Regions from separate parts of the Humibacter ginsengiterrae genome, predicted to be linked through region 1. Evidence: predicted binding sites of a transcription regulator. Region 1 holds the regulator's gene; the other holds the start of a gene.
What was found. The regulator LexA, encoded in region 1, represses DNA repair genes until DNA is damaged. The targets are predictions, from matches to a motif close to TCGAACANNTGTTCGA.
Positions count from the first base shown of each region.

Region 2: a site for LexA is predicted at 7,621-7,636, ahead of ACYVII_RS02695 (Rv2578c family radical SAM protein). Genes of this name have one in related genera too.

Region 1 is NZ_BAAGWY010000002.1:476,100-491,899, reverse strand. Features, by position in the region: gene ACYVII_RS04830 (TrmH family RNA methyltransferase) at 1-353, opposite strand, end outside; gene rplT (50S ribosomal protein L20) at 460-843, opposite strand; gene rpmI (50S ribosomal protein L35) at 875-1,069, opposite strand; gene infC (translation initiation factor IF-3) at 1,069-1,668, opposite strand; gene ACYVII_RS04810 (DUF1844 domain-containing protein) at 2,032-2,421, shown strand; gene ACYVII_RS04805 (SseB family protein) at 2,432-3,226, opposite strand; gene priA (1-(5-phosphoribosyl)-5-[(5-phosphoribosylamino)methylideneamino] imidazole-4-carboxamide isomerase) at 3,213-3,959, opposite strand; gene hisH (imidazole glycerol phosphate synthase subunit HisH) at 4,020-4,688, opposite strand; gene hisB (imidazoleglycerol-phosphate dehydratase) at 4,685-5,287, opposite strand; gene ACYVII_RS04785 (histidinol-phosphate transaminase) at 5,298-6,419, opposite strand; gene ACYVII_RS04780 (LysM peptidoglycan-binding domain-containing protein) at 6,442-6,846, opposite strand; gene lexA (transcriptional repressor LexA) at 7,242-7,916, shown strand; gene ACYVII_RS04770 (hypothetical protein) at 7,940-8,107, shown strand; gene metE (5-methyltetrahydropteroyltriglutamate--homocysteine S-methyltransferase) at 8,137-10,470, opposite strand; gene ACYVII_RS04760 (methylenetetrahydrofolate reductase) at 10,467-11,552, opposite strand; gene hflX (GTPase HflX) at 11,806-13,377, opposite strand; gene ACYVII_RS04750 (class I SAM-dependent methyltransferase) at 13,468-14,109, shown strand; gene dapF (diaminopimelate epimerase) at 14,115-14,993, opposite strand; gene miaA (tRNA (adenosine(37)-N6)-dimethylallyltransferase MiaA) at 14,990-15,800, opposite strand, start outside.
Region 2 is NZ_BAAGWY010000002.1:19,867-35,666, forward strand. Features, by position in the region: gene ACYVII_RS02665 (FadR/GntR family transcriptional regulator) at 1-300, opposite strand, end outside; gene ACYVII_RS02670 (aspartate-semialdehyde dehydrogenase) at 462-1,526, shown strand; gene ACYVII_RS02675 (APC family permease) at 1,534-2,877, opposite strand; gene ACYVII_RS02680 (DUF1684 domain-containing protein) at 3,040-3,666, shown strand; gene ACYVII_RS02685 (malate:quinone oxidoreductase) at 3,718-5,190, shown strand; gene ACYVII_RS02690 (ABC-F family ATP-binding cassette domain-containing protein) at 5,529-7,385, shown strand; gene ACYVII_RS02695 (Rv2578c family radical SAM protein) at 7,645-9,294, shown strand; gene ACYVII_RS02700 (sensor histidine kinase) at 9,397-10,599, shown strand; gene ACYVII_RS02705 (hypothetical protein) at 10,599-11,759, shown strand; gene ACYVII_RS02710 (response regulator) at 11,746-12,399, shown strand; gene ACYVII_RS02715 (thymidine kinase) at 12,427-13,107, shown strand; gene ACYVII_RS02720 (RidA family protein) at 13,152-13,556, shown strand; gene ACYVII_RS02725 (LLM class flavin-dependent oxidoreductase) at 13,581-14,594, shown strand; gene ACYVII_RS02730 (class I SAM-dependent methyltransferase) at 14,640-15,461, opposite strand; tRNA gene ACYVII_RS02735 (tRNA-Pro) at 15,633-15,709, opposite strand; gene ACYVII_RS02740 (transglycosylase domain-containing protein) at 15,788-15,800, opposite strand, start outside.

The DNA.
Region 1 (15,800 bases):
ACCGCGATCAGTCGTGGTGACGCGTCGAAGACCGCGTCGAGGGAGACCGGGAACTGCCGGCACACCGCCACGAACCCCTGCGGCGTGACCGTATCCGCCATCGCGTCGAGCACGTGCTCAGCCACGAGCTCCGTACGCACCTCCGCCTGCCTGGCCAGTGCGACGACGTCATCGTGCTTGCGCAGCGCGTGCTCGGTGAGGAAGAGCTCGACCACGAGCTCCGGACGCCACGCGAGCGCCTCGCGCGCCGCCTGCGGACCCTCCAGCAAGAATGTCCCGGTGTCGGCACGCGCCGGTTTCTTCGCGAGTTTGGCGACGGCACGGACCCTTGGCGACCGGGGGTTGTCGAGCACGCGCTCAGCCTAGCCGTTGGCCGGGCTTGCAGGTTGCCGGACGCTCCTTCCCGGGACATGCGGAACGGCCCGACTCCCCATGGGAGCCGGGCCGTCCTGTTCTTGCCTATGCAGCCTTGGGGGCGGAGGTGTCAGCGGGCAGCGCCTTCTTCGCGGTCTCGACGAGCGCGGCGAACGTGGCGGGCTCGTTCACGGCCAGCTCTGCAAGGATGCGACGGTCCACCTCGACACCGGCCAGGTTCAGACCCTGGATGAAGCGGTTGTACGTCAGGCCGTTCTGGCGGCTCGCGGCGTTGATGCGCTGGATCCACAGACGACGGAAGTCACCCTTGCGGGCACGACGGTCACGGTAGCTGTAGACCAGCGAGTGGGTGACCTGCTCCTTCGCCTTGCGGTACAGGCGCGACCGCTGGCCGCGGTAGCCCTCGGCGCGCTCGAGGATGACCCGACGCTTCTTGTGGGCGTTGACGGCCCTCTTCACTCTTGCCATTGTTCGTAATTCCTTTACGCGTCGTGTCGGCTTACTTGCCGAGGAGCTTCTTGGCGACCTTGGCGTCGACGTTCGGAAGCACCTGGTCCTGGTTCAGGCGGCGCGTACGACGGCTCGTCTTGAGCTCCAGGTGGTGGCGCATGCCGGCCTGCTGCTTCATCACCTTGCCGCTGCCGGTGAGCTTGAAACGCTTCTTGGCCCCGGAGTGGGTCTTCTGCTTGGGCATTATTTCTCCTCATCGGTGGCGGATTCGGTTTCCGCCTCGGTGGCCGTCTCGCCGGATCGCTGCTGCTGGGAGCGCGCCCGGTTGGCGGCACGTTGTGCGTTGGCCTCGGCCTTGGCCTCCGACTTGTTCTTCAAGGGGCCGATGACCATGACCATGTTGCGGCCGTCGATGGTCGGGGTCGATTCCACGGAACCGAACTCCGCGACATCCTCGGCGAACCGCTGCAGCAAGCGCACGCCCTGCTCGGGCCGGGACTGCTCGCGCCCGCGGAACAGGATCATGGCCTTGACCTTGTCGCCGGACTTGAGGAATCCCTCGGCGCGCTTGCGCTTCGTCTCGTAGTCGTGTTTGTCGATCTTGAGGCGGAACCGCACCTCTTTCAGCACGGTGTTCGCCTGGTTGCGCCTGGCCTCTTTGGCCTTCTGCGCAGCCTCGTACTTGAACTTGCCGTAATCCATGATCTTGGCCACCGGAGGCTTCGAGTTCGGAGCCACCTCGACGAGGTCCATGTCTGCTTCCTGCGCGAGACGAATGGCGACCTCGATCTTGACGACGCCGATCTGCTCTCCGCCGGGGCCGACGAGGCGGACCTCGGGCACGCGGATACGGTCATTGGTACGGGGATCGCTGATGCGTGTCTCCTCTGATCGAACATTGCTGTGAACGGCACCCGCGACGGCGTCGCAGGTGGTCGGCAGAGGTCTCACACACGTGCGATCCGTGCTCGCGCACGGCCGCGCATCCCGCACCCTTTTCGTCAGCCTCGGCGACTTTCGTCGTGCGAAGCGGAGTGCGTAACGACCCGGTAACCTGATGAAGCGGTCATCGCGGGTGGGAGAGTCTCCACTTTTCCTTTCGGGGCATGATGCTCCGAAAGCCCGACACAGCTTAGCAGACAACCGGGTCGCCAGCCGAATCGTCCGCCGATGCCCTTCACCATGTCCACCTGCCGCGGAGGCCCCATGTCCGATCAGCACATCCACCGATTCGACGGAGGCGATGCCGCACTGCAGGCCGAAGATGCGGCGCTGGCAGAGGCAACGCGCGACATCGCGGATGTGCCGGCCGTCGAGGTGATCACCACCACGGCCGTGCACCTGATGAGCGCAGCCGCCGTGAAGTGCGGGCTCGCCGACGACCCGGATGCGCAGACGGACCTGGACGAGGCCCGCAAGCTGATCGACGCGTTGGCCGGTCTGGTGACGGCCAGCGCCCAGCACATCGGCGACCAGCACGCGCGCAGTCTGCGCGATGGCCTGCGCAGCCTGCAGCTCGCTTTCCGCGAGGCATCCGCCATCCCGGATGCACCCGGCTCGGGACCGGGAGAGAAGTACACCGGCCCGGTGAACTGACCGGTTCCGCTCAGTCTGCGGAACGCAGGCGGAGGGTCATCGAGTCGACGCGATCCGCGATGAGTGCCGAGGCGGCCCAGGCCGACGTGAGTCGCGTCACGACGGCGTCGAGGGCATCCCGGTCGAGGCCGGGGCGCAGCGTCAGCGTCACCACGACCTCGGCGCCCTGCAATCGGGCAGTCGGGTCGCCGGCCGAGAGCGCCACTGCCTGCACGGCCGGTTCGTGCCGGGATGCCTCGGTGAAGGCCGCGAAGACGGCGTCGTCCTGCCACGGCGACGTCCACGGCTCCCCCGTGGCCAGTGCCTTCACCACGGGACGGCGGAGCACGAACTCGGTGGGAGCCGTCGGGTCGATCACCACGAGCTCCGTCTGCTCGCTCGCCGCCGCCAAGGCGACGCGCGGCCCGACGGCGGGAACGGGGCGCGCCAGCGCATTCCACGCAATCATGGTCTGCACGGACGAGAACGCGGGGAGCACCGCCCGGCCGTCCGGCGCCCGCACGGTGGCGATCGACAGCTCCTGCGTCTTGTCGACGAGGTGTCCATCGGGTGTCTCGCCGACATCGCCTGCCTGGGCGAGCAGAGGCACGAGCAGACGCGCGGAACGGAGCGCATCGACCACGGCCCGCTGACCTGCAGCTCCTTGCCCGAACGCGGTCAGGGCGGTCAGCAGAGCCGGATCCGCCGAACCGTCGTCGCTCGACGCCTGCACCTGTTCGAAGGAGCGCCCTTCCCACGGCAGACCGGCCGAGTCCGCCCGGTCGGTCGACCCGAAGCGGTGACGGGAGCCCTCAGCGCCGGGCAACGTCCAGCGCCTCCGGAAGCGTGAAAGCGCCGGAGTAGAGCGCCTTTCCGACGATCGCGCCCTCCACGCCGAGCGGGACGAGCTCTCGGAGGGCGACGATGTCGTCCAGGCTGGAGACTCCGCCGGAGGCGACCACCGGGCGGTCCGTGCGAGCCGTGACCTGACGCAGAAGGTCAAGGTTCGGCCCGCGCAGGGTGCCGTCCTTGGTGACGTCCGTGACGACGTAGCGCGCGCATCCGGCGTCTTCGAGCTGTGCGAGCACCTCCCAGAGATCGCCGCCGTCCTGCGTCCACCCGCGGGCCGCGAGGGTGGTTCCACGTACGTCGAGACCGACAGCGATCGCCTCGCCGTAGCGCGAGATCACGTCGGATGCCCACTGCGGGTTCTCCAGCGCCGCGGTGCCGAGATTCACGCGCTTCGCCCCGAGCTCGAGTGCGTGCTCCAGCGAAGCATCGTCGCGGATGCCGCCCGACAGCTCGATCTTCACGTCGTGCCTCGATCGCATCACCGCCTTGAGCACGTCACGGTTGTGGCCGCGGCCGAACGCCGCATCGAGGTCGACCAGATGAATCCACTCGGCACCCTGCTCCGCCCACTCCTGCGCAGCATCGACCGGGTCTCCGTAGCTGGTCTCGCTTCCCGCTTCGCCCTGGGTCAACCGCACCGCCTTCCCGTCGGCGATGTCGACGGCCGGGAGCAGCACGAGTTCGGGGGTGTCGCTGATGGGGCTCATGAGTGGCTTGCTCTTTCGATGACGCGGACTGAAGGCGAGAGGACGATCGGATGCCGCAGCCTAGGCGGCGAGGACGGGCAGGCTCTGCACCCAGTTGCTCAGCAGCCGCATACCTGCGCGACCCGATTTCTCCGGGTGGAACTGGGTGGCGGAGAGCGGTCCGTTCTCCACGGCGGCGACGAATCGGCCGCCGTGGTCGGCCCAGGTGAGCTTTGCGGCTTGGAACCGGCCCGATGGCTCGAGTTCCCAGCGCTGGGCCGCATACGAGTGCACGAAGTAGAAGCGCTCATCGCGCACGCCGTCGAAGAGCACAGAGTCGACGGGAGCATCCACCGTGTTCCAGCCCATGTGCGGGAGCACGCCGGATTCCAGCCGCTCGACGGTGCCGGGCCACTCGCCGAGGCCCTCCGCGTCGTGCCCATGCTCGACGCCACGCTCGAACAGCACCTGCATGCCCACACAGATGCCGAGCACCGGGCGCCCGCCTGCGAGACGCCGGTCGATGATCTCGGCGCCGTGCACCGCCCGCAGTTGATCGACGACCGCCTTGAAGGCGCCAACGCCAGGTACCACCAGCCCGTCGGCATCCATCGCCGCGTGCCGGTCGCTCGTCAGCGTGACATCCGCTCCGACCGCCTCGAGCGCCTTGGCCGCCGAGTGCACGTTGCCCGAACCGTAGTCGAGCACGACGACGGTGGGCGAAGAGCCGTCGGCCGTGCCGTTCGTCACAGTGCGCCCTTGGTCGACGGAATGCCTTGCACGAGCGGGTCGAGGGCTTTCGCCTGCCGGAAGGCGCGGGCGAATGCCTTGAATTCCGCCTCCGCGATGTGGTGCGGATCGCGACCGCCGAGCACGCGCACGTGGACGGTGAGCGCGGCGTTGAACGCGATGGCCTCGAAGACGTGGCGCACCATCGATCCTGTGAAGTGACCGCCGATCAGGTGGTGCTCGAAGCCGGCCGGCTCACCGGAGTGCACGAGATACGGCCGCCCGGAGATATCGACCACTGCCTGCACGAGCGCCTCGTCGAGCGGCACCGTCGCGTCGCCGTAGCGCGAGATGCCGGACTTGTCGCCCAGGGCATCCCTGATCGCCAGCCCGAGGACGATGCCGACGTCTTCCACGGTGTGGTGTACGTCGATCTCGATGTCCCCCTTGGCACGCACCGTCAGATCGGTGAGCGAGTGCTTGGCGAACGCGGTGAGCAGGTGGTCGTAGAAGGGCACCGTCGTGTGCACGCTGCTGCGGCCCGTGCCGTCCAGATCGAGCGACAGCTCAATGCTCGACTCGCTGGTCTCGCGGCGGATGCTCGCACTGCGGCTGCTCATGCCGTCAAGCCTAATTGAGCGAGGTGGCCGTGCTCGCCGTCGTCGCGGACGCCGGTGCCGCAGTCAGCTCGGCCATGGCATCGAGGAAGACCGTGGTCTCCGCCTCCGTGCCGGCACTCACGCGCAGGTGATGGGGGATGCCGACGTCGCGCACCAGGATGCCCCGCTCCTTCAGCGCGAGGAACATCGCGTGCGGGTCGTCCACACCGCCGAACAGCACGAAGTTGCTGCCGGAGTCGTGCACGGCAAAGCCGAGCTCCGCCAGTCGTGATGCGATCCGGTCTCGTTGAACGACGATGTCGTGCACCGTCGCGAGCATCTCGCCGGAGTGCCGCAGAGCGGCCACTGCGGCCGCCTGCGTCAGAACCGACAGGTGATACGGCAGCCGTACGAGACGAAGGGCATCTGCTACGGCGGGGTCGGCCGCGAGATACCCGAGCCGCACACCGGCGAAAGCGAACGCCTTGCTCATCGTGCGAGAAACAATCAGCCGTTCACGACCGGGAAGCAGCGTCAGCGCACTAGGCGCAGCCTCGGGCATGAACTCCTGGTACGCCTCGTCGACGACCACGATGCCGTCTGTCACGTCGTAGACCGCTTCGACGACGTCCAGCTCGAGCGGGGTTCCGGTCGGATTGTTCGGTGCGCACAGGATGACGACGTCCGGACGGTGCTCCAGAACTGCGGCGGCCGCGTGGTCGGGGGTGACGACGAAGTCCGGCTCGCGATCAACGGCGATCCACTCGGTACCCGTGCCGGCGGCGAGCAGGGGATACATCGAATAGGTCGGCGCGAAGCCGAGTGCGCTGCGTCCGGGGCCGCCGAACGCCTGCAGAATCTGCTGCAGCACCTCGTTGGAGCCGTTCGCCGCCCAGATGTTGGAGGTATCCAGACCATGGCCCAAGTAGCCGGCCAGCGCCTCGCGCAACTCGAAGAACTCCCGGTCCGGATAGCGGTTCGCGCCCTTCAGCGCCGTACCGACCGACTGGAGGATGTCTGCCACGACGTCGTCCGGAATCGGATGGGTGTTCTCGTTGACGTTCAGTGCGACGGGCACAGGAGACTGCGGCGCGCCGTACGGCGACTTGCCGCGCAGATCATCACGGAGCGGGAGGTCGGAGAACGAGATCACTCGTCAATGCTAGGGCGACCTGTCACCGGCTCGATTCGTCGAACTCATGCGGGATCGCCAGTTGCTCTCCTGCCTGGATCGTGCTCGACGACAATCCGTTCAGGTCCACGAACGCGGCGACCACGTCACGCGGGTCGCTGCGCGGGGCCACACGCTCCGCGATGCTCCACAGCGACTCGCCCGGCTGCACCGTCAGGTGATGGAACGACGCGCTCGGGGACTGGATGCCCGCCATGGCGCCGCCGCTGGCAAGCAGGGCCCCGCCGCCGACGAGGAGCGGCAGAACGATGAGCGCCGACAGCACGACGCGGCCACGACGCGTGAGGCGAGTGCGAACGCGCGAGGGCCGGGCATCGGCCGCTGCGCGAAGACGGACGGGCGCAGCCGGAATGTTTCGGGCGGAGTGCGCCAGTGCGATGGTCGTCATGACCGTCTCCCTTCAGTCTCGAACCCGTGTTCCGAACCTATCTTCGATTCTCGCGGATTTCAACGGTATGTTCGGATCTGCCTCGTTCGAGTTGTCAACACGCTCGAACAAAGTCGCCGATCCAGGCCGAAACCCGGATAGAGTTTCGATCTGTCAGGAACACCTCAACACGCACCACCGACATTCGTTACGAGAGGCCCGGGGCATTCGCCGCAGGAGACGTTCGAAACGTTCGTCGTAGACCGGGTATCACCTCGGCGGATCTCTCCCCAGGAGCAGCGCAGACCGCCGATGACGAGAGGAAGAGCACGTTGACCGACGTCGATGGCCCACAGCACGATGGCCGGCAGTCCTCTGCCGCGGCCGTAGCGGGCTCAGCTGCCCGCGGTAGCCGCGTGGAGAAGCCGCGCACGCGGCGGCGCAAGAACCTCAGCGATAAGCAGCGCGCGATTCTCGAGGTCATCCAGCGTTCGGTGAGCAAGCGCGGGTATCCGCCCAGCATGCGTGAGATCGGCGACGCGGTCGGACTCGCGTCGCTCTCCAGCGTGGCTCATCAGCTGGGTCAGCTCGAGCTGAGCGGATACCTGCGCCGCGACCCGAACCGGCCTCGCGCGCTCGAGGTGCTGATCGACCTGCCAGAGGGCACGGGGCGCGCCGAAGCCTCAACGGACTTCGAGACGTCGATCCCGGTCGGTGACGCCACCATGGTGCCCATGGTGGGCCGAATCGCCGCCGGTGTTCCCATCACGGCGGAACAACAGGTCGAGGAAGTATTCCCGCTCCCCCGGCAACTCGTTGGCAACGGCGAGCTGTTCATGCTGAAGGTTCAGGGCGAGTCGATGATCGACGCCGCGATCTGCGATGGCGACTGGGTAGTAGTGCGGCAGCAGAAGACTGCGGAGAACGGCGACATCGTCGCGGCGATGCTCGACGGGGAGGCCACCGTCAAGGTCTTCCGGCAACGGGACGGACACACCTGGCTTTTGCCGCGCAACTCGGCATACGAACCGATCCTCGGTGACTTCGCCGACGTGGTGGGCAAGGTCGTCGCCGTGCTGCGCGCGGTCTGATCACACCCGCGGGCAACTCGGCCGTGTCGTCGGTGCACGTGACCGTCGAGTTCGCGCCGGATGTACACGGCACCGCGATGCGGTTCGTGCACGGCGAGCTCCGCGGCGCTTCCGAGCACGATTACGCGCAGAACCGGAGACGAACGTTCGCGAAGCTCGACCGCGTACTTACGGCGGATGCCAGCGGCTGACGGCAGCCGTCGGCATCCGCCGTCGTTCACTACGCCGGCTGCTTCTCGCGAACCGCCCGAGTCGCCTCGATGATGTTCTTCAGCGACGCGACCGTCTCGTCGTATCCACGCGTCTTGAGACCGCAGTCCGGGTTCACCCATACCTGCCGCTCCGGAATACCGCCCAAGGCCTTCTCAAGCAGCTCGGTGACCTCACCCACCGACGGCACGCGCGGAGAGTGGATGTCGTATACACCGGGGCCGATGCCGTGGTCGAAGCCGCTGGCCTTGATGTCGTCGACCACCTCCATGCGGCTGCGCGCAGCCTCGATGCTGGTCACGTCGGCATCCAGGTTGCGGATCGCGTCGATGACGACGCCGAACTCGGAGTAGCACAGGTGGGTGTGGATCTGCGTCGCGTCGCCGACACCGCTCGTGGCGAGACGGAACGAGCCGACCGACCAGTCGAGGTAGTCCGCCTGATCCTTCTTCTTGAGCGGGAGCAGCTCGCGCAACGCGGGCTCGTCCACCTGCACGATCCGGATCCCCGCGGACTCGAGATCGGCGATCTCATCGCGCAACGCGAGCGCGACCTGCCGTGCCGTGTCGCCGAGCGGCTGGTCGTCGCGCACGAACGACCAGGCGAGAATCGTGACCGGGCCGGTGAGCATCCCCTTCACCGGCTTATCGGTCAGCGACTGGGTGTAGGTCGACCATTCGACCGTGATCGGCTTCGGGCGAGACACGTCTCCCCAAAGAATCGACGGCCGGGTGCAACGACTTCCATACGACTGCACCCAGCCGTTCTGCGTCACCGCGAAGCCGTCGAGGTTCTCGGCGAAGTACTGCACCATGTCGTTGCGCTCCGGCTCGCCATGCACGATGACGTCGATGCCGATCTCCTCCTGCAGATCGACGACGCGCTTGATCTCCGCCTGCATGAGCCCGAGATACTCCGCCTCGGTGATGATGCCCTTCGCGAACTGTGCACGTGCGCGCCGGATGTCGCCGGTCTGCGGGAACGAGCCGATCGTGGTCGTGGGCAGCAGCGGGAGACCGAGCGCGGCATCCTGAGCAGCGAGCCGGGCTGCGTAGTCACCGCGCCGGAAGTCCGCGTCGGTGAGCGCTTCGGCGCGAGCGCGCACAGCCCCGTCGCGCACACCGGGCGCACCCAGCCGGTCGGAAAGAGCGGCGGACGCCTGTGCCAGCTCCTCCTGGATCGCCTCGTGCCCATCCTCCAGGCCGCGCGCCAGCGTAGCGACCTGCCCGACCTTCTGGTCGGCGAACGCGAGCCAGGACTTGAGCCCGTCGTCCAGCGCCGGCTCATCGTCGACGTCGTGCGGCACGTGCAGGAGCGAGGTCGAGGTGGATGCCGCGAGGTTCGGCGACAGCGCCAGCAACGACTCGAGGGCACCGAACGCGGCCTCCAGGTCGCCGCGCCAGACGTTGTGGCCGTCGATCACACCACCCACCACGGTCTTACCGCGCAGAGCCGCCTTCGTGTCGGCATCCAGCTGCGACGGGATGCTTCCGCGCACGAGGTCGAGCGAGATCGCCTCGATGTTCGTGGCGGCGAGCACCGCAAGGGCGTCGTCGAGACTGCCGTAGGGCGCCGCGACCAACAGGCTCGGCCGGTCGGACGCGCTGCCAAGCGCCTCGTAGGCGACGCGGGCTGCGGCGAGCAGGTCGGCTCGGGTGTCGTCGAGGCTCTCGCTCACCAGAGCGGGCTCGTCCAGCTGGACCCACTCGGCGCCCGCCGCCTTCAACTCGGAAAGAAGCCGCGCGTAGACAGGGAGCACGTCCCCGAGCCGCGACAACGGCCGGAAGTCCGCGGGTGCACCGTCGGCCGGCTTGCTGAGCGCCAGGAACGTGACCGGTCCGACGATGACCGGGCGGGTGAGGTATCCGTCGGCCTTCGCTTCTTCGAACTCGCGGACGAGTCGATCGGACGCCAGCCGGAAGCTCGCGTCAGGTGCGATCTCGGGCACCAGATAGTGGTAGTTCGAATCGAACCACTTCGTCATCTCCAGCGGGGCGTCGTCGCCTGCACCACGGGCGATCGTGAAGTAGCCAGCGAGGTCGACGCGGCCATCGGCATCCTGCAGGCCCGCGAAACGCGCGGGCACCGCGCCGAGTGTGATCGCGGCATCCAGCACCTGGTCGTAGTAGCTGAATGTCTCGGGAATGGCGGAGTCGGTCTTGCCGAGGCCGAGCCGTGACAACCGGTCGCGCGTGGCACGACGGAGCCCCGCTGCCGTCGTCTCGAGCTCGTCCGCGGTGATCGTGCCCGCCCAGAACGCCTCGACGGCTTTCTTGAGCTCGCGGCGACGGCCGATGCGCGGGTACCCGACGATCGTGCCGGTCGGGAAGGTGGAGGAGGTCATGCGCTTTCCTTCTGTTTGCTGGCCTGCTGGTGTGGGATGGTCGTGATCGCCTCGACTGCCGTCTTCGCCGCGAAGTCTTCCTCGAGCGCCGATGGGTCGATCAGACCGCAGCGCTCGAGCACCGCGAGCGACGTCTGCGGCTGGTTGAACGTGCACAGGTGGATGCCTGGGGCGCCGCCGGCGATGAGCCGTTCCGTGAGCTGGGCGGCATGCTCGATGCCGATCTCACGTCTGCCCTCGTCGGTGGGTTCCACTTCGAGGCGGATGCTGAGATCGCTTGGAAGGTCCTCGCCGTTCAGCTCCAGAATGCGGCGAAGTCGCGCCGGTGAGGTCACGGGCATGATGCCGGGCAGGATGGGCAGCGTCACGCCCGCGCGGCGTGCGCGCTCGACGAAGGCGAAGTAGTCCTCGGCGTGGAAGAACAGCTGGGTGATCGCAAGGTTCGCACCCTGCGCCTGTTTCGCAAGAAGGGTGTCGATGTCCTGCTCGATCGAACGGGAACGCGGATGTCCGTTGAGGTAGGCGGCGACGGCGATCGTGACCTTCTCGCGCCTGCCGACGGCGCTCGCATGCGTGAGGCCGGGCATCGGGATCTCACGGTATGGGGCGTGCTCGGCCTGAATTCGGTGAATCAACTGCACGAGCTCCGCAGCGCTGTGCAGGTCGCCGAGCGGGGCATCCTCCGACGCACCCACGGGCGGATCGCCACGCACTGCAAGGAACCGGGTGACGCCCGCGCCCAGGAACTCGCGGATCATGCGGCCGGCCTGCTCGTGGGACGAACCGACGCAGGTCAGGTGGGCCATCGCCGGCACCGGCGTGTTCTGGGTGATGTACCTGACCACCTCGAGCGAGTTCGCGTGTGACGAGCCGCCGGCACCGTACGTGACCGAGATGAAGCGCGGCTGGACGGCGGCGAGGCGCTGGATGGTGCGCGGCAGAGCACGCGCGGCCGCCTCATTGCGAGGCGGATACAGCTCGAACGAGAAGGGCGTTCCGACCGGGCAGCGCCCCTCGTCTGAACGCGGCCCGTCGCACGGAGGCACGGAGGCCGAGCCGTCGTCGGCGTGCTGTGCACTCATGGCGGCTCCCCACTAGGGCGGCGCGGAGGCTGTCGATCGCAACTGATGGCCGAAGGCATCCGCACCGCATCGTTCGCGACCGCTGATGCAGCGGCCGCTCGTTCACGCGGCTCGGGGCGGGTGCCGGGCTCGGCTGTCGCTCCAGTCGAACAGGCCGGCTCGGCCGTGCTCGACGAACAATGCGATCACAGTAACAAAGCGCCGCGGGAACGGATACTGCGTGTTACGCAGCGCTACAAAGCACCCAGCTACGTCAGGCGACGACGGGCTGCGCGCGGAACGGCTCGAAGACGGGCACGAACTCGGGCGCCACCTTGGCGGTGACCCTGGTGCCATCCGGCTCGTACGCCGTGTGCATCACCCGGCCGCGCTCGTGCAGCGCCGAGACGAGATCTCCCCTGTCATACGGGATCAGCACATCGATCTCGACGGACCGATCGGGCAGCGCGCGAGCGATCGCCGAGAGCACCTCGTCTATGCCTTCACCCGTGCGTGCGGACGCGAACACCGCTGCCGGCTCCAGCCCGCGCAGCTCGAGACGTCGACCATCGTCGATGAGGTCCGCCTTGTTGAAGACCACCAGCTCCGGGATGTCGCGGCCACCGACCTCCCCGATCACGTCCCGAACAGTGGCGAGCTGAGCCGCGGGGTCGGGGTGGGAGGCATCGACGACGTGCACGATCACATCCGCGTCGGCGACCTCTTCCAGCGTCGACCGAAACGCCTCGACCAGCTGATGCGGAAGATTGCGCACGAAACCCACGGTGTCGGCAAGCGTGTACAGGCGCCCGTCGGCGGTGATCGAGCGCCGCACTGTGGCATCCAGCGTGGCGAACAGCGCGTTCTCGACGAGCACACCGGCCTTGGTGATGCGGTTCAGCAGGCTCGACTTGCCGGCATTCGTATACCCGGCGATGGCCACCGACGGCACACTGTTGCGGCGGCGGTTGGCGCGCTTCGCCTCGCGTGCCGGCTTGAAGTCCTTGATCTGCCTGCGCAGCTTCGCCATACGGGAGTGGATGCGCCGACGATCCAGCTCGATCTTCGTCTCACCGGGACCACGGCTGCCCATACCGGCGCCTGCGCCGCCGACCTGGCCGCCGGCCTGCCGGCTCATCGACTCGCCCCAGCCGCGCAGACGCGGGAGCAGGTACTCGAGCTGCGCCAGCTCCACCTGCGCCTTGCCCTCGCGGCTCTTCGCATGCTGACTGAAGATGTCGAGGATCACCGCGGTGCGATCGATCACCTTGACCTTGACGATGTCTTCGAGCGCGCGCCTCTGACTCGGCGCCAGCTCGGTGTCGGCGACGACCGTATCTGCACCGAGTGCTTTGACGATGTCGTGCAGCTCCTGCGCCTTTCCGCTGCCGAGATAGGTACCGGGATCGGGGTGCGGTCGCCGCTGCAGCAGGCCGTCCAGCACGACGGCGCCGGCCGTTTCGGCCAGTGCCGCGAGTTCGCGCAAGGAGTTCTCTGCATCCAGCTGCGTGCCCGCCGAGTAGACGCCGATCAGCACCACGTTCTCGAGCCGTAACTGCCGGTACTCGACCTCGGTGACGTCTTCGAGCTCCGTCGAGAGGCCCGCGACACGACGCAAGGCCGCGCGCTCTTCGCGGTCGAACTGCTCGCCGTCGTCGGTCTGCCCGTCGGCGGCGGAGCGCTGCAGGGCCAGTGCCCCCTGCCCGAAGATCGTCGTTCGAGCGGATGCCTGCTCCGCGCGCGCGAGAACCCGAGCGACGACGTCGTCCTGTGTCTCGTCGTCGCGGGCGGCGGTCACGTCATCGAGCGCGTCATCGCGCCGGTGCTCATCGTGGGTTTGCGTCATCGTGTGGTCAACCATAGTTCTCCCTGCCGACAACATCTCGGTGCTGTCATCCTTTTGGTCCCAGCTCCAGCCGGCCGGTACTTTCCTTGTATGGCCAGCGGTGAGCACTACTTCACGTCACGACCCGGCGGGGATGCGAAGCTGCGCCCGCTCGCCGTGCGCCTCGCGGGCCGTGAGGTCGAGCTCGTCACCGCTTCGGGCATCTTCAGCCCCGACCACATCGACATCGGCACGCGGGTGCTCCTGGCCGATGCGCCCGATGCCCCCGCCACGGGCGACCTCCTCGACCTCGGCTGCGGCTGGGGACCGGTCGCTCTCACCCTGGCGCTCGAGTCCCCTGACGCGACCATCTGGGCCGTCGACGTCAACGAGCGTGCGCTCGACGTGGTGCGCCGCAACGCGTCGACCCTCGGACTCACGAACGTCAACGCCGTGCTGCCGGATGATGTTCCCGACCACGTCGCCTTTCGCGCGATCTGGTCGAATCCGCCGATCCGCGTCGGCAAGGACGAACTGCACGCCCTTCTTCTGCGCTGGCTGCCGCGGCTGGAGACGCAGGCGGATGCCTGGCTCGTCGTGCAGCGCAACCTCGGCTCCGACTCGCTGCAGCGGTGGCTCGAGGCGGAGCTTCCCACCGGGTTCGGCGTGCGACGCGCCTCCTCCAGCAAGGGATTCCGTGTGCTGAACGTGCACCGCGAAGAGGCTGTACCGCAGGCAGCTTCCCGCGACTGACGGCGTCAGCCGATCGTGACCTCGCCGTCGTAGACGAGCTCGGCGGGACCCGACAACGCGACGTGCTCGCCGTCCTCGGCGGGGAACATCCGCACGCCCAGCGTTCCGCCCGGAGTGCGCACCTTCCAGTTGTCTGGAGCGCCGTCTCCGGCCCAGTACCGGGTGGCCAGCGCTGCGGCAGCGGTACCGGTGCCGCACGCCAGAGTCTCACCGCTTCCGCGTTCGTGCACCCGCATGCGGATGCGGCCCACACCGTCGTCGACGAGCGGCTCGAATGGCACGACGAACTCCACATTCGCGCCGTTCACCGGCTCAGGATCGAGGATCGGCGTGGGTCCGAGATCGAGGCGGTCGAGCTCGTCGTCGTCGGCCAGGGCCACCACCACGTGCGGGTTGCCCACGTCGATGCCGACTCCGGGGCGCGCCACGCCCAAGCCCTTGGCCCGCACCGTGGGGTCATCGCCGGTGAGGTGCCAGCGGCCGAGATCGACCTGGAATCCCGACCCGCTCTGCTGCACGTCTCGCACGCCGGCGCGCGTCCCGATCGGAAGGGTCTGGCCGGGCTGCAGGTGGGCGAATCCGCCGTCGATCAGATAGCGGGTGAATACCCGGATGCCGTTGCCGCACATCTCCGCCGGGGTGCCGTCGGCGTTGTGGTAGTCCATGAACCACTCGGCCGTGGGGTCCTCCGAGAGTGCAACACCGCCCTCGGGAATCGCCGACGACTTCACGGCACGGATCACACCGTCAGCACCCACGCCGAAGTGCCGGTCGCAGATCAACGCGATCTGCGCCGCCGTGAGATCGACGACGCCTTCAGGGTCGGCGAAGAGCACGAAGTCGTTGCCGGCGCCGTGGCCCTTGCTGAACGAGAGTGTGGTCACCGCGCAAGCCTATCCAGTACGGCTGCGACGAGCCCACCGCGCGCCACCTCACTCGTATCGGAAGCGTCGAGCCAGGTCGGTTCCGGATACCGCTTGAACCAGGAGACCTGCCGCCGCGCGTATCGGCGGGTGAGCCGTTGCGTCTCAGCGATGGCTTGGTCCTGCGTCAGCTCACCGCGCAGTTGTGCCGCGGCCTGGGCGTAGCCGATCGCCTTCGACGCGGTCGCACCCCGGTCCAGACCTTGGGCGAGAAGGCCACGCACCTCGTCGAGTAGCCCGGATTCCCACATGCGCTCGACGCGGGCATCCAGCCGCTCGACGAGCCGTTCGCGTGGGACGGCAAGGCCGACCACGGTCATCGGTGACCACGGCACCGGCCGCTCGGGAAGGGACGCACCGTGGCCCTTCTGCTGCAGCTCGGCCACCTCCAGAGCACGGATGACGCGTCGCGAGTTCGCCGGATCCACGCGCTCCGCCGTGGCCGGGTCGAGCGCTCGCAGCCGATCCAGCAGCGGGCGGGTGCCGGATGCCTGCGCTTCGGTCTCGAGTCGTGCCCGCAACGCCGCATCTCGCCCGGGGAACGCGAAGTCGTACAGCACCGAGGAGACGTACAGTCCCGACCCGCCGACGAGGATCGGCACCGCTCGCCTGCTGAGGATGTCATCGATCGCGCGCCTGGCGAGCGGCTGATACCACGCGACAGTCGCCTCTTGCGTCACCTCGAGCACGTCGATGAGATGATGCGGAATGCCGCGGCGCTCATCAGGTGCGATTTTGGCGGTGCCGATGTTCATGCCGCGGTAGAAC
Region 2 (15,800 bases), 460 kb from region 1:
CAGGATGCGCCGCACCCCGAAGATCTCGATCACCGAGCGGTCGTCGTGCAGGTCGACGACGAACGAGAGCGCCTCCAGCAGAAGCCGGGGTTCCAGGCTCGTGACGTAGGTGCCGTCGCCGCGGCGCACATCCAGAACCCGGATCACCTCGAGCGCCTTCACCGCCTCGCGCAACGAGGAGCGGGAGAGCCCGAGGCTCTCACTGAGCTCCTTCTCGGGAGGAAGACGATCGCCCGGGTTCAGTCGCCCGCTCGTGATCATCTCCTTGATCTTGAGGATCGCCTCGTCGGTGACGGCCATATGCGCGATCGTACCGTGCGAGCGGATAAGACATCGGATGTCTCAGCTCTCTTGAGAGGCGCGTTCCGCGCAGGAGGGTCTGTCACAATAGAAGGCCTACCCACATCAACGGCGACGGCCGGCGTCGTTGCGCCTGCCGCACTGACTGGCAAGGAACTCCCATGGGCAACGGATTCACCGTAGGCATCGTCGGCGCCACCGGACAGGTCGGCACCGTGATGCGCCGCATCCTCGCCGAGCGCGACTTTCCGGTAGAGACGCTGCGCCTGTTCGCGACCAGCCGCTCTGCCGGACGCACCCTGGAGTTCAAGGGCGATCAGATCGTGGTCGAAGACGTCGAGACGGCGGATCCGTCCGGTGTTGACATCGCACTGTTCTCGGCCGGAGCGACGGGCAGCCGGGCCTACGCGCCGAAGTTCGCCGCGGCCGGCGCGGTGGTCATCGACAACTCCAGCGCGTGGCGCATGGATCCCGAGGTGCCCCTCGTGGTCAGCGAGGTGAACCCGGAGGCCATCGCCGAGGCGCAGAAGGGCATCATCGCCAACCCGAACTGCACGACCATGGCCGCGATGCCGGTGCTCAAGGTGCTCGACGCGGAGGCCGGACTGCGGCGGCTCATCGTCAGCACCTACCAGGCGGTGAGCGGATCGGGCCTGGCGGGGGCGCAGGAACTGGCGGAGCAGGCCGAAGCAGCGGTGGCATCCGGCAAGCTGCTCGAGCTCGTGCACGACGGCTCGGCCGTCGAGATGCCGGAGCCCGTGAAGTACGTGCGGCCCATCGCATTCGACGTCATCCCGCTCGCCGGCTCGATCGTCGACGACGGTCTGAACGAGACCGACGAGGAGAAGAAGCTGCGCAACGAGAGCCGCAAGATCCTCGGGCTGCCCGACCTGCTGGTGAGCGGCACCTGCGTGCGCGTTCCCGTGTTCACCGGCCACTCGCTGTCGATCAACGCCGAGTTCGCTCGACAGATAAGCCCCGAGCGCGCGACCGAGCTGCTGAGGGATGCTCCCGGCGTCGCCCTCGAGGATGTTCCCACTCCCCTCGGAGCCGCAGGCAACGACCCGAGCTATGTGGGCCGCATCCGCCAAGATCCGGGTGCTCCGGAGGGGCGTGGCCTCGCGCTCTTCGTCTCGAACGACAACCTGCGCAAGGGTGCTGCCCTGAACGCGGTGCAGATCGCCGAACTCGTGGCAGCGAATCTGCGGGCGACGGCCACGGTCTGAGCGCTGCTCACTCCTCAGGCGCAGCACTTCCCGCGGCGGCCGACGCTGCCGCATCGGCTGCAGCGCTCATCTCAATGCCCGCGGACTCGGTCGGCCGGCGTCCTGGACGAGACCGCGTGACGGCTCCGACCACGACCGCTGCTGCCGCGATGACGAGCGGATACACCAGGTTGGCACCCTCGAGAACGAGCAGGCCGAGCACCAGCACGCAGGAGAGCACGGACATCCACCAGCCCATGCTGCGCCGGGGTAACAGAACGAGGGCGCTCGCGACGCCGATGCCGTAGATCGCCGCGCCGATGCTCGTGTGCACGAGGATCACCGGCTGCAGGTCGGGCAACCACGCGACGACGGCGAAGTAGAGCGCCATGAGCGCGGCGCTCAGCAGCAGACCGCGGCGCGCGATGCCGCCCCGTTCCGCGCCTCGGCCGAACCAGGCAGGCAGATCGCCGTCGCGTCCCATGGCTGCGCCGAGCTTGCTGAACGCGGCGAAGTACGCATTGAAGACGCCGACCACGACGATCACGGCCACGCACGCGACGACCACGCCCCAGCCGCGGCCGAGTCCGACGGTCACGAGGTCGAGCAGCGGGGCATCCGACTGGCCCACCTTGGGGCCGAGCACGCCCACCACCACGGCCTGGATCGCGATGTACGCGACCGAGACGATCGCGAGCGCCAGCGCTGTCGCCCGCGGGATGTCGCGCCGCGGCCGGGAGAACTCGCCGGCGATGCCCGCGACGGCCTCCCACCCCGCGAACGCCCAGATGTAGAGGCTCACCGCAATGCCCACGCCGCCCAGGCCGTGCGGGAGGAACGGCGTGAAGTTCGCCGGGTGCACGTGCGGTGCGGCGGCGGCCAGTGCAAGCACGAGGATCGCCATCAGCGCCGCGCTGAGCAGCAATTGCGCCCAGCCCGCGAAGCGAACCCCGAACACGGTGATCGCGATCGGCACGATCACGAGGGCGGCCGCGACCAGGATGACCGTTCCGCGGTCGCCGCCGATGATCGCCACCACGTACTGTGCGGTCATGATCGCGGCGACCGGTGCGCCGATCGGTGTTCCGAAGTAGAACCAGTAGCCGACGATGCGCGCGGCGGTCGGACCGAACGCGCGGCGGGCGAACGTGGCGACACCGCCGGCATCCGGATGCCTCGTCGACAGCGCCGCGAACGTCGACGCGAGTGGAATGGAGACGACGGCCAGTGCCCCGACGGCGAGGATCGCTCCCGGTCCTGCCGCACGGGCGGCGAGCGCGGGAAGCAGCAGGATGCCGGTTCCGAGCACGGCCGCCACGTATAGGGCCGTGCCCTGGGCGAGCCCGATTCCGTGGTGTCGATCGTCGGCCATGGCATCAGTGTCGAGTGCACATCCGACACGAAAGGCACGCATCGGGGGCCGATGACCGCATCTTGTCGGAAGATGTCCGAATCCTGGTGCTCGCAGGGCCGGGCGGCCGATTCGAGCCGGCGACGACGACCATCCGGCGGCCCGAGAGACGATCATGTACGCATGACGAACATCCAGACAGCAGTCGACGTGGCCGACTGGCGCCGTCGCGTTTTCGCGCTGTACGAGCTGGTACGGGAGCTCGCCGACGAAGACGCGTCAGCTGCCCACGCCGCCTGGGTCGTCGAGCGAGATGCTCTCTTCGCGACGCATCCGTCGACGCCCTTGCTGCCGGAGGATCGGGCATCCTTCGCCGGGCTGCCGGTACCGCAGTACGACCCGGAGTGGCGGTTCGAACTGACGATCGAGCAGGCCGAACCGGCCGATCTGGATGTCGAGACCGGTACCGACGGCGTCGTGCCGTTCGAGCGCATCGGCGTCGTGCGGCTACCCGATGTCGGCGCGCTGGATGTCTGGCGGCTGCGTTCGTACGGCGGCGGGCTGTTCCTTCCGGTGAAGGATGCCTCCGCAGGACGGCCCGACGGCACTTACGGGGGCGGACGCTACCTGCTCGACACGATCAAGGGCGCCGACCTCGGCCCTGGATCGGAGCCTGGGACGCTCGTGCTGGACTTCAACTTCGCGTACAACCCGAGCTGCGCGTACGACCCGGCCTGGGCCTGCCCGCTCGCCCCGCTGGGGAACACCGTGCCGGTGGAGATCCCGGTGGGGGAGCGGTACCGCAGCTGAGCGATCGGCGCCCGTCAGCGGCACCACCGGCGCGCCCATAGAATTGTTCGAGTGAGTGATTCCCGGGCCCCGCTAGACGTCGTTCTCATCGGCGGGGGCATCATGAGCGCGACCCTCGGCACCATGATCCAGCGGCTGCAGCCTGACTGGAAGATCCGCGTCTACGAGGTTCTCGGCGAGGTGGCACAGGAGAGCTCGAACCCGTGGAACAACGCGGGAACCGGGCACGCCGCGATGTGCGAGCTCAACTACATGCCCGAGGCGAAAGACGGCACGGTCGACCCGGCGAAGGCGATCAGCATCAACGAGCAGTTCCAGCTCAGCCGGCAGTTCTGGTCGTCGCTCGCGCAGAAGGGTGAACTGCCCACCTCGTTCATCAGCTCGACGCCGCACATGACGTTCGTGCGCGGGGGCGAGAACGTGAAGTACCTCCGCAAGCGCTACGCAGCGCTCAAAGACCAGCCGCTGTTCCGCGGCATGGAGTACTCCGAAGACCACAGGGTCATCCGCGAGTGGACACCGCTGCTCATCAAGGGCCGCACCCGTGAGCCGATTGCGGCGACCCGCATGACCGCCGGAACCGATGTGGACTTCGGCGCGCTCACGACCGCCCTGTTCGACGGGCTCGTGGAGCGCGGTGGCGAGCTGTGGCTCAACTGCCGGGTGAAGAGCATCCGTCGCACCAGGGACGGCAACTGGCGGCTGAACGTGCGGCACCTCGTCGGCAACACCCCGCACACGGTGGATGCCCGGTTCGTGTTCGTGGGAGCCGGCGGCGGCGCACTGCACCTGCTGCAGTCATCCGGAATCAAGGAGATCAAGGGCTTCGGCGGGTTCCCGATCAGCGGCAAGTTCTTCCGCACCACCAATCCCAAGCTCGTCGCGCAGCACCACGCGAAGGTGTACGGCAAGGCGGCCGTCGGCGCGCCGCCGATGTCGGTTCCGCATCTGGACACCCGGGTCGTGAACGGCGAGGCGTCGCTGATGTTCGGCCCGTACGCGGGCTTCAGCCCGAAGTTCCTCAAGAAGGGTTCGTGGTGGGATCTCCCCGGGTCCGTCCGCGGAGGAAACCTCGGGCCCATGCTCGCCGTCGCGCGAGACAACTTCGCGCTCGTCAAGTACCTCGTCTCCGAGCTGCTGGCGACGCGGGCGAAGAAGCTGCGCGCCCTGCAGGAGTTCATGCCGACCGCCAAAAGCGAGGACTGGGAGCTGATCACCGCCGGTCAGCGCGTACAGGTCATGAAGAAGGATGCCAAACGCGGCGGCGTGCTGCAGTTCGGAACCGAAGTGGTCGCGGCATCCGATGGTTCGATCGCAGGCCTGCTCGGCGCATCGCCAGGCGCCTCGACGGCCGTGCCGATCATGCTGGACCTCTTGAAGCGGTGCTTCCCGCAGCAGTGGACGCAGTGGGAGCCGAAGCTCAAGCAACTCATTCCGACCATGGGCACCACACTGAACGACCAGCCGGAGAAGGCCGCACAGGTGATCGCCGAGACCTCGAAGGTGCTCGGGCTCGACGACTGAGGTTGCATTAGCTCCGGCGCGCTGGTAACGTCTCGCGAGCTATGAAGAAGTGACCACCCTTCGTCCCGCGCATGAGGCTCGACCCCTGCGGATCCGCGATACATCGATGTCGCACCGCAGCGCACCCGGCGAAGAACGGTCATCCGTCACCGTGACGGTCGTGCTTCGCGCGCGCTTCATGGGGTCGTCCGGCCGATTCTGACCTCGGGGCCAACGCCCGGCGGGATCCTTCCGCTCGCGCCGACCGTTGTCGGCGGCCTTCGAGCGAACCGATTCGGGCCGGCACGGCCGTTCGTGGTCGTGCCGGCTCCAGGGCTCAAGCCCGGAGAGGCGGTTCCATGCCAGTACGTTCCTCATTCCTTCCCCCCTTCGATGCGGCGCCCGCAGATGTTGCTGCGACGCCGAGCGGCGTTGGCCCCACAGAGCCCGCAGTCGACTCGATCTCGGCGCCCGCCACGGTCGCCGACTACATCCGCGCCGACGGCGTCTCGGTGCGGTACGGCATCCGCACCGTTCTCACGGATGTCTCACTCACCGTTCCGCCCGGCTCCCGCGTCGGGCTGATCGGCGAGAACGGCGTGGGCAAGTCCACATTGCTACGGGTGCTCGCAGGGGCCGAGGCTCCCGACCGAGGAGCCGTGGCGCGCCCGTCGCGCACCGGCTTGCTGTGGCAGGAGGTGCGGTTCGCTCCGCATGAGACGCTCGACTCCCTCGTCGAGCACGCCCTCGCCGAGGTGCGCGCCGTGGAGCGTGAACTCGATACGGCGGGCGTTGCGTTGGGCGAGGCATCCGATCCGGAGTCGCTGGAACGGGCAGCCGTGCGATACGACGCGGCGCTCGCCGCGGCCGAGCGAGCGGATGTCTGGAGCATCGATGCGCGCCGCGACCGCGTGCTCGCGGGGCTCGGCGTGCAGGGCATTCCGCTGCACCGCACGCTGGGCGAGGTGTCCGGTGGTCAGCGCAGCAGGTTCGCGCTGGCGGCGCTGCTGCTGAGCCGGCCGGACGCCCTGCTGCTCGACGAGCCCACCAATCACCTGGACGACGACGCCGTGGAGTTCCTGCAGCGACAGGTGGCCGAATGGAGCGGTCCGGTGCTGTTCGCGAGTCACGATCGCGTGTTCCTCGACGCCGTCGCGACGGCGCTCGTCGATCTTGACCCTTCGCGTACGAGTGTCGCCGCGCGGAACGACGACGCCGGGCGAGCCGGATCCGGGCCGTCGGGTCGCGAGTCGGTGCAGGCATCCGGAAACGGGGCGACGGTTTTCGGCAGGCCGGCCACGGGTGAGGGCGTGTTCAGTGCGTATCTCGAGCACAAGGCTGCCGAGCGCGAGCGCTGGGAACGGCAGTACCGCGACGAGCAGGACGAGCTGAACCGGCTACGCCATGCCACGGCCGTCACCGCCCGTTCCACGCACGCACCTCGCGCCGCGCGGGACAATGACAAGTACATCGCTCCGTTCAAGGGCGCTCGGGTGGATGCCCAGATCGCCAGGCGCGTGCGCAACGCTCAGGGCCGGGTGGACGAACTCGAACGCAACCAGGTGCGCAAGCCGCCCGCCGTGCTCACGTTCGCGGGCATCCCGAGCGGTTCGCACGGGCTCGACGACGCAGCAGGCACGCTGATCCAGGTCACGGATGCTCGTGTGCGCCACCGCCTGCACGTCGAGCGTCTGCGTGTCGAGCCCGATGCCCGGCTGCTCGTCACAGGACCCAACGGCGTCGGAAAGTCCACGTTGCTCGGGCTGCTCGCCGGCACTATCACCTCGGACTCGGGGATGGTCACCCGCCGCAAGGGCCTTCGGGTCGGGCTGCTGGAGCAGGACGTGCGGTTCGCCGACCCGGCGGCCACACCCCGTGCCCTCTACGCGAAGGCGCTGGGGGAACGCCGGTCGGAACAGCTGCCGCTCACCTCGCTCGGCCTGATCGCTCCGCGCGACCTCGACCGACCCGTCGGGTCGCTGTCCGTCGGCCAGCAGCGCCGATTCGCGCTGGCGCTGATCATCGCGAAGCCGCCGCACGTGTTCCTGCTCGACGAGCCGACGAACCACCTGTCGCTCGCCCTCGCGGGGGAACTGGAGGATGCCCTCGGCGGCTACCCCGGCGCGGTGGTCGTGGCCAGCCACGACCGCTGGCTGCGCCGACGTTGGTCGGGCGACGAGCTCGCGCTGACGCCGATGGCGGCGACCGTGTGCTGACCGGCGCCGTAGGTCGCCGGTCGGCCGCTCCGCCGGTCGGCCGCTCCGCCGGTCGGCCGCTCCGCCGGTCGGCCGCTCCGCCGGTCGGCCGCTCCGCCGGTCGGTTCAAGTCGCGCAGATCGTCCCTACAACGGGTTCATGAGGGCCATCTGCGCGACTTGAACGAGGTGTAGCCGTAAACGGGACAGCCCTGGAAGGTTCCGGCGAAGCTCCGGTCATTGTGCTTGCGTAGTCGTCGAAGATATGTTCGAATGAAACTGTGCGGTGGAGCGGTCAGGAGATCACGGTCGAGCAGGCGGATGCCCTGCCCGGCCTGGCGAAGCTCAACAACCTCGTGCGTTCCGTGCGCACGCCTGAGTTCGCCGGCGTCACGTTCCATGAGGTGCTGGCAAAGTCTGCACTGAACAAGGTTCCGGGCGGCGGAGGCGCCCTCCCGTTCGGCTGGACGATCAACCCGTACCGGGGCTGCCAGCATGCCTGTGCCTACTGCCTGACGCCCGATACGAGCATCCTCATGGCCGATGGCAGGCAGCGACCGTTGGGTGAGATCACGGTGGGTGACGTCGTGATGGGCACACGCGTCGAGGGCCGTTACCGACGTTATGAGCCGAGTCGAGTTCTGGCGAAATGGGGTACGCGGAAACGGGCCCACCGCATAACTCTCGCGGACGGCACCGAGCTCGTCGCGAGCGCTGACCATCGATTTCTCACCGAACGTGGCTGGAAGTACGTCACCGGTGCCATGAGCGGAAGGGCGCAACGCCCGTACCTGACGACCAACAACTCCCTGGTCGGGTTCGGCGTCGGAGGCAGTGCAAGCAAGCTCGCCATGGCCGGTACTGCCATCAAGGCCTCGGTCGATCTGAGCGTCATCTCCGTTCAAGATCTCGGCATCGAGCTCGACATGGTCGACCTCACAACCGAGACCGGCGACTTCGTGGCGAACGGCGTGGTAAGCCACAACTGCTTCGCGCGGCCCACCCACCGGTACCTCGAGCTCAACATGGGGACGGACTTCGACCGCGAGATCATCGTGAAGGTGAACGTGGCCGACGTGCTGCGGCGTGAGGTCACCAAACCGAGCTGGGCGAGGCATCCGGTCGCGTTGGGCACCAACACTGATCCATACCAGCGGGCGGAGGGACGCTACCGGTTGATGCCGGGCATCATCGAGGCGCTCGCGGACTCGGGCACTCCGTTCAGCATCCTCACGAAGGGCACGCTTCTGCGGCGCGATCTCGATCTGATTGCGGATGCCGCCACGCGGGTTCCCGTCGACCTCGCGATGTCGATCGCGGTCTACGACGACGAGCTGCAGAAGTCGGTCGAACCGGGAACACCGAGCACGAAGGCCAGGCTCGAGACCGTGCGGGCCGTGCGTGAACACGGCCTGGACTGCTCGGTGTTCATGATGCCGATCCTCCCGTACCTCACCGACTCCCGGGCGCATCTCGACTCGGCGCTCTCCGCGGCAGCGGATGCGGGCGCGACCTCGGTTCTGTACACGGCGTTGCACCTCAGGCCGGGCGTGAAGGAGTGGTTCATGATGTGGCTGGAGCGGGAGCACCCGGAGCTCGTCGACAAGTACCGGGCTATGTACGGATCGAAGGCGTACGCGCCGGTGGAGTACCGCAAGTGGCTCGCCGCACGGATCAAACCGCTCCTCGCCGCGCACGGCCTCCAGCGCGGCGAGGAGGATCCGGTCACCGGAGGCGTGCGGTCGGCGGCGCTGAACACCGTGCGCGACGAGAACGGCGATCGGGTGCGCCGGAGAAGGGCCCGGGATGACGCAGGCTTTGCTGACGCAGCGCGCCTGCAAAGCGGCGTGCGGTTCGAGGCGTCGCCCGCAGCGAATGCTCCGGGCGCACCGAAGCCGGTCGCGCCGGAAGAACGTCTGACGCTGTTCTGAGCGAACGCCGTTCTTCCCGAAACACGCACTCGCGAAGCCGCTCTCCACCGGGGTACAGAACTGGGGTACAAGTGGGCGCATCGTCGTGTCATAATCCTCACGATGTCTCTCGGGGTTCCGGCCCAGGTGGCGCGCGAAGCTGGCAACCTCGCTGTCGCCCGGTCGACGCAGGTTGCTGCGCTCATCTGCCTTGCCTCAGCGACGGCATCCGTGCTGGCCCCAGGCCTGTTCCTCGATGTCGACGTGCGCTGGTGGGCGACCGGCTCACTGTTGCCGATGGCAGCGCTCATGGTCGTGGTGATGGTGAAGCCGAGCCTGACCGCGATGGTCGCCTACATCGCCGTCGGCGTGGCATCCACGTTCGCGTACACCTTCGCGCTGCTCGAGCAGACCGTCACCTACACCGACACAAACCTCTTCGTGGTGGCGTTGCCCCTTGTGGCGTTGATGCTGATCGGCGGATCCGGGTCGGATGCCCGCATCGGGGTTCTCTGGGCGACCGTCGCGTATGCGGTCGGCGACCTTGCCGTGTTCGCGGCCGCGACGGTGGCGCACCGGCAGTTCCGCTTCGACTCGATCTCGCTGGCCACCTACGTGCTCTTCATGGCGCTGTTGCTGTTCCACGGGGTGACTCGCAGCGCCCACCGCGGCGCACACACGCTGATCATGCGGATGCTCCGCCGGCAGCACGCCGACGAGCTCCGCCGAGCGCTCGTGGCCGAGTTGCGCGCCGAACTGCACGACACCACCCTCAGCGAACTGGCCGCCATCGCGACCGCCGCTCCCGGCCCGGTGTCGGAGGCGTTCCGTGAACGGCTGCAGTCGGACATCCGTCACTGGACCGACGAGACGCAACGCGTGCAGGCTCTCGCGGTGACGGATGAACGGGACTGGCGCGCAACGGAACTCGCGCAGGCGATCGCCCAGGCCCGCGACGCCGGCCTCGTCGTGGACGTCTCCGGAGACTTCGGCCCGTACACGTCGCTGACGCCGGATGCTCGCCGCGCCGTCGGGCTTGCCGCCCGCCAGTGCCTGGTGAACGTGCTGAAGCACTCCGGACAGTCAGCGGCGGACGTGATGCTCTCGGCATCCGGCGGTGCCGTCTCCCTCGTCGTGGTGGATGCCGGCCGCGGCTTCGATGTCGGCATGCTCACCGCAGAGGGCAACGACCGGATGGGCCTGATGCACTCGGTCATCGAGCGGGTCGAACGCGTCGGCGGGTCCGTTTCGGTGTTCTCGAAGCCGGGCGCTGGCACCTCCGTGCTGATGGTGGTTCCGCTCATCCGTTCGGAGGATGTCGTCTGATGCACGAGGTGATCCTCGACCGTGCACCGAACCGGCTCGATCCGATCGGTGCGATGGCGGCGTGGGGACTCGCGCCGTTGCTGGGTGGGATGTCTGTGGGATACGCAGTGGTGCAGAGCATCCTGAACCGGAACGAGATCGTCGCGCCCGTGCTCGCGGTTGCGGCACTGTGCCTGCTCATCGCGGCCGGAACCGCGCTGTCGATCGCCGTGCATCCCTCCGTCGGGCGCCTCAGCGCCGGAGGCGCGGCCGTCATCGTCGGAGCGGCCGTGGGCGCCGCCGTGCTCTCCGCACTGTCGACGTGGGGCCACAACCGGCTCGTGCAAGACGACTGGGGACAGATCGGCATCGCGCTGATCGTCTTCGGATTGCTCTGGATGCGACCACCGTGGGAGATCATCGTCTTCGGCGTGTTCGGTGCGCTCGTCGTCGGACTGCTGGCCGCCGCGCAGCACACCTCCCTCTCCATCGTGAACACACCATATGTGTACGCCGTCGTCGCGGCCACGCCCGTGCTCGTGCTGGCCTCTGTCGCCGCTACGATCGGCGCCGTCATCGCGAGGTTCAGCTCAGAATGGACGGCGTCGTCCGAACGCGGCATGCGCGCCCTGGAGCCCGAGTTCCGCATGCTCGAACAGGATGCCCTTCGCCGCGCCCAACTCGACGAATTGCGGCAGTCGACGCTGCCGCTGCTGGCATCCATCTCCGACCGCGGAAGCATCACGCAGGTCGACATCGACACCGCGACGGCTGTGTCGGCGGGGCTGCGGGAACACGCGCTCGAGCAACTGCGCGTGACCTGGTTCGACGGCCTTCTGGCAGACACCCGGATCGACGGGCACGCCGTGCGCGATCCCGAACGGCTGCTGCCGCATATGCCGCCGCACGCACGTGCCGCGTTCAGCGCGTTCCTGGTGGAGTCGGTGCGCATCGGTGCCCTCGACCCGGCAGGTGCGGCCATCATCGTGCAGCGCAATCCCACCGTCGAAAGCTCCGAGAGCGCGCGATTCGAACTCTCGATGCGCATTGCGGCAGACTGGCGATTCGTGCGGCGCACGGCCCGGCCGTTCGTCAGCGTGCTGCGTTCGCTGAGCGGCGATGCCGCCATCTCGAGAAACGGCTCCACGATGATCATGAGGTTCGGTTTTGTCCCCGCGTGAGGGCCGCACCCCGGTGCGGGTAGGCATCCTCGACGACCACGAATTGCTGCTCGACAGCCTCTCCAACTGGATCCGCGAGCACGAGCCACTGTTCGAGCTCGTCGTCGCCGCCCCTACCTGGGTGGAACTCGTGCACTCCGCCGCGTTCCCCACCGACCTCGTGCTGATGGACCTCAACCTCACCGAGAAGGTCTCCATCGAGGCGCGGGTGCGCACCTGCCGCGCGGCCGGAGCATCCGTCATCGTGCTGACCGCGCTCGACACCCCTGAGGAACGCGAACGCTGCCTCGGAGCCGGCGCGTTGGCGTTCCTCTCCAAGGCGCAGCCGGTGCGCGAGGTGATGACGACCGCGAAGGCGGTGATGGGACTCACGGATGCCGATGCCGCCGAACCCACGCACGTTGCGTCCACCGCGTTGCCGCTCACGAAGCCGAAGCTGAGCGACGGCGAGCGGTGGGCGCTCCTGCTCTACGTGGAGGGTCACTCCACCTCGCAGGTCGCGGGCGCGATGAACGTGCAGTTCGAGACGGCGAAGACGTATCTGCGGCGCGTGCGAGAGAAGTATCAACGAGTCGGCAGGCCGACGAGCACGCGCTCCGACCTGATCCGCCGCGCCGCCGAGGACGGCTACCTGACCTGAAATAACGGTGCGCCATACGATATCGGGGTGGCGAAACTGTACTTCCGGTTCGGGGCGATGAACAGCGGCAAGAGCACGGCGCTGCTGCAGGCGGCATACAACTACGAGGAGCGCGGCCACCGCGTACTGCTCGCGAAGCCGGCGATCGACACGAAGGGCGACGCGGCCATCGTCTCCCGCCTCGGTGTGACGCGGGATGCCGACTTCACGATCGACCCGCAGGCCGACCTCTACCACCGGTTCCAGGTGTTGCGCGAGCGAACCGTCTCACGCTTCGGTCGCGACGTCAGCTGCCTTCTCGTGGATGAGGCGCAGTTTCTCACGGAAGCCCAGGTGGATGACCTGCTGCGGATCGCGATCCTGGAGGATATTCCGGTGCTGGCATATGGCATCCGCACCGACTTTCAGACGGTCGCATTCCCCGGCAGCCGCCGATTGCTCGAGGTGGCGCACAGCCTGGAGGAGCTGAAGACGATCTGCCGGTGCGGACGCAAGGCCATCTTCAACGCCCGCACGATCAACGGGGTCTTCGTGTTCGACGGCGATCAGGTCGCGATCGAGGACGGCGACGACGTGGTCTACGAGTCGCTCTGCGGTGCCTGCTACCTGCAGGAGAGCGGCGGTGTTCTGAACAACGGCCGCCGTCGTTGGCCTCTGGGTGGCTCCGCGGTCGCCTATGCGAGTGAGCCGGATCCGGACTTCACCTGACGGCCCGGTCGTCGGTGTCGGAGGGGTTCGACAAGATGGCTCTCATGTCGATCACACTCCTTCAACCCGACGGGCTCGTGCGCTCTCCCGCCTTCAGTCATGTGGCGATCGTGCCTCCGGGCTCGACGACCGTGTATCTGGGCGGCCAGAACGGCGTGGACGAGACGGGTGTGGTTGTCTCCGACGACATCTCCGACCAGTCGGTGCGTGCGTTGGAGAATGCGGTCGTCGCGCTCGAGGCGGCCGGCGCGACGCTGGAGGACATCATCCAGTGGAACATTCTGTTCGACGAACGTGCGGACGTGAGGGCCGCGTACGGTGCGATAGCCGGCAGGCTCGCCCGAGACGACGCGCCACCTCTGGTGACGGCTGCCAAGGTGGCCGGGCTCGGGGTTCCCGGTGCACTCGTCGAGATCAGCGGGGTTGCCGCCGTCTGCCGGGAATCCTGACGTCACCTGGCGGTTGAACTGAAGGTGACCGAACTCCGCAAGGTTCCCCTGAACGTCCTCGACCTGGCCAGCCGCGAGGCGGGCGCGGGCAATGCGGATGCCGTCGCCGGCAGCATCCGTCTCGCGCAAGCGGCCGAGAGGCTCGGGTTCCACCGGTTCTGGGTCGCGGAACACCATGGGATGCCGGCGGTCGCGTCGAGCGCGCCGGCCGTGCTGATCGCGGGAATCGCCGCGCGCACCGACCACATCCGCGTGGGCAGCGGAGGAGTCATGCTGCCGAACCACGCCCCGCTCGTCGTGGCGGAGCAGTTCGGCACGCTGCGTGCCCTGTACGGCGACCGCATCGATCTCGGCATCGGCCGCGCACCGGGCGCGGATCAGGCGACTGCGGCGGCTCTTCGGCGCAGCGCGGATGCTCTGGGTGCCGAGGACTTTCCGCAGCAGCTCCTGGATCTGCTCGGCTTCTTCACCGGAGGTTTCGCGCCGGATGACCCGCTCGCCGGCATCCGCGCCGTTCCCGGCCTCGGCGACCTGCCCGAGATCTGGCTGCTCGGCTCCAGCGGATACAGCGCCCAGGTCGCGGCCGCCCTGGGGCTCCCGTTCGCCTTCGCGCATCACTTCGCGGGGGAGCACACCGAGGAGGCGCTGAAGCTGTATCGCGAGCGGTTCACGCCTAGCGCGACACTGGAGAAGCCGCACGCGATGATCGCCGTCACCGTGCTGGCGAACGAGGATCCGGACGAGGTGCGCAGGCAGTCGCTGCCGGCTGCGATCTCGTTCCTGCAGATGCGGCGAGGTCAGAAACCTGAGCCCGTCTCGGTCGAGGAGGCTGCCACCTACCAGTTCAGCCAGCTCGAACTGGACTTCATCGCCGACCGGAACTCCCGGCAGGCGTATGGCACACCCGAGGTGGTGCGCGACCGGCTCGCCTCTCTGCTCGCCTCGACGGGCGCCGACGAGCTGATGATCGCGTCGGGAGCCGCCGAATCGGATGCCCGCGTGCACTCCCTCGAGCTCGTCGCGGAACTCTTCGCCTGAGTCGGCGGCCCTAGCGTCCGAGCCCGATCGGCGACGAATCCGCGCTCAGGACTCGAGTCCCGGCTTGACCGCGATGCGGCCGCCTCCCATGCGCACGAGCAACAGTTTCTCTCCCGTGCGTTCGAGCCACTCGTCGACCGCCTCCCTGGCGCCCTGCCAGTGCGCGTAGTCGTCGAGCAGGAGCACGCCGCCCGGCACAAGCCGGTCGTACATGTGCGCGAGCTCGTGCGCGGTCGAGCTGTGCCAGTCGGTGTCCAGCCGCAGGAGGGCGATGTGCTCGGGAAGGATGCCCGGAACGGTCTGCTCGACGGGTCCCTGCACGAAATGAAGCCGCTCCTTCGGATACGGCACGTTCTCGAACCCGGCCTTCACCTCATCCAGCGATGCGTATGCCCAGATCGCGCTGTTGCGCTTGTTGTGCTCCGAGTGCTTCAGCCAGCGCGCCGGATGCACGCCATCCCAGCGGACATCCTTCTCGGTGGGTTCGGTCATCCCCTCGAACGTGTCGTAGAGATACAGCTCGCGACTGGTGTCGCCGCACGCGGCAAGGGCGCGGGCCACTGCGTGCATGCTCCCCCCGCGCCAGACTCCGCACTCGACGACGTCGCCCGGTATGTCATGCTGCGCCACGTACCGTGTCGCCGTGATCAGCGCGTGCAGCTTGTCGACGTTCGTCATCGTGAACGGCGTGACGGCACGGATGATGGATGCCATCTCGTCGTCGAAGTCGTTCGGGATCTTCGGTTCGGCACGGCCCGAATCGCTCCGCTCCGAGCCACCGGTAGCCTTCGGACCGGATTGCTGGCGTGAGACCCTGCGGAGCTGAAAACCAGTCAGCCGGCCGATGGTCTCGTTGATGCGGCGCATTCGGGACACAGCGACAGCAAAGCACACACCTATGAGGTGCCACTACCCGTTGCGAACGCGAATCAGTGTCTCTCCTCATAGCGTCGGGGTATTCGCTGCTTCGCAGGTGCCCATACCCCAGCACCCGGGCGAATGAAAAAAGGGACCGCCTGAAGGCAGTCCCTTTTTCATTGGTCGGGGTGACAGGATTTGAACCTGCGGCCTCTTCGTCCCGAACGAAGCGCGCTACCAAGCTGCGCCACACCCCGATGGCCCGTCAAAGGCCTCCATAAGGATACACGTTGGCAGGGGCGCTTCACGACGAGAAGGTAGCCGCCGAGCGCGCATCATCCATGGCCC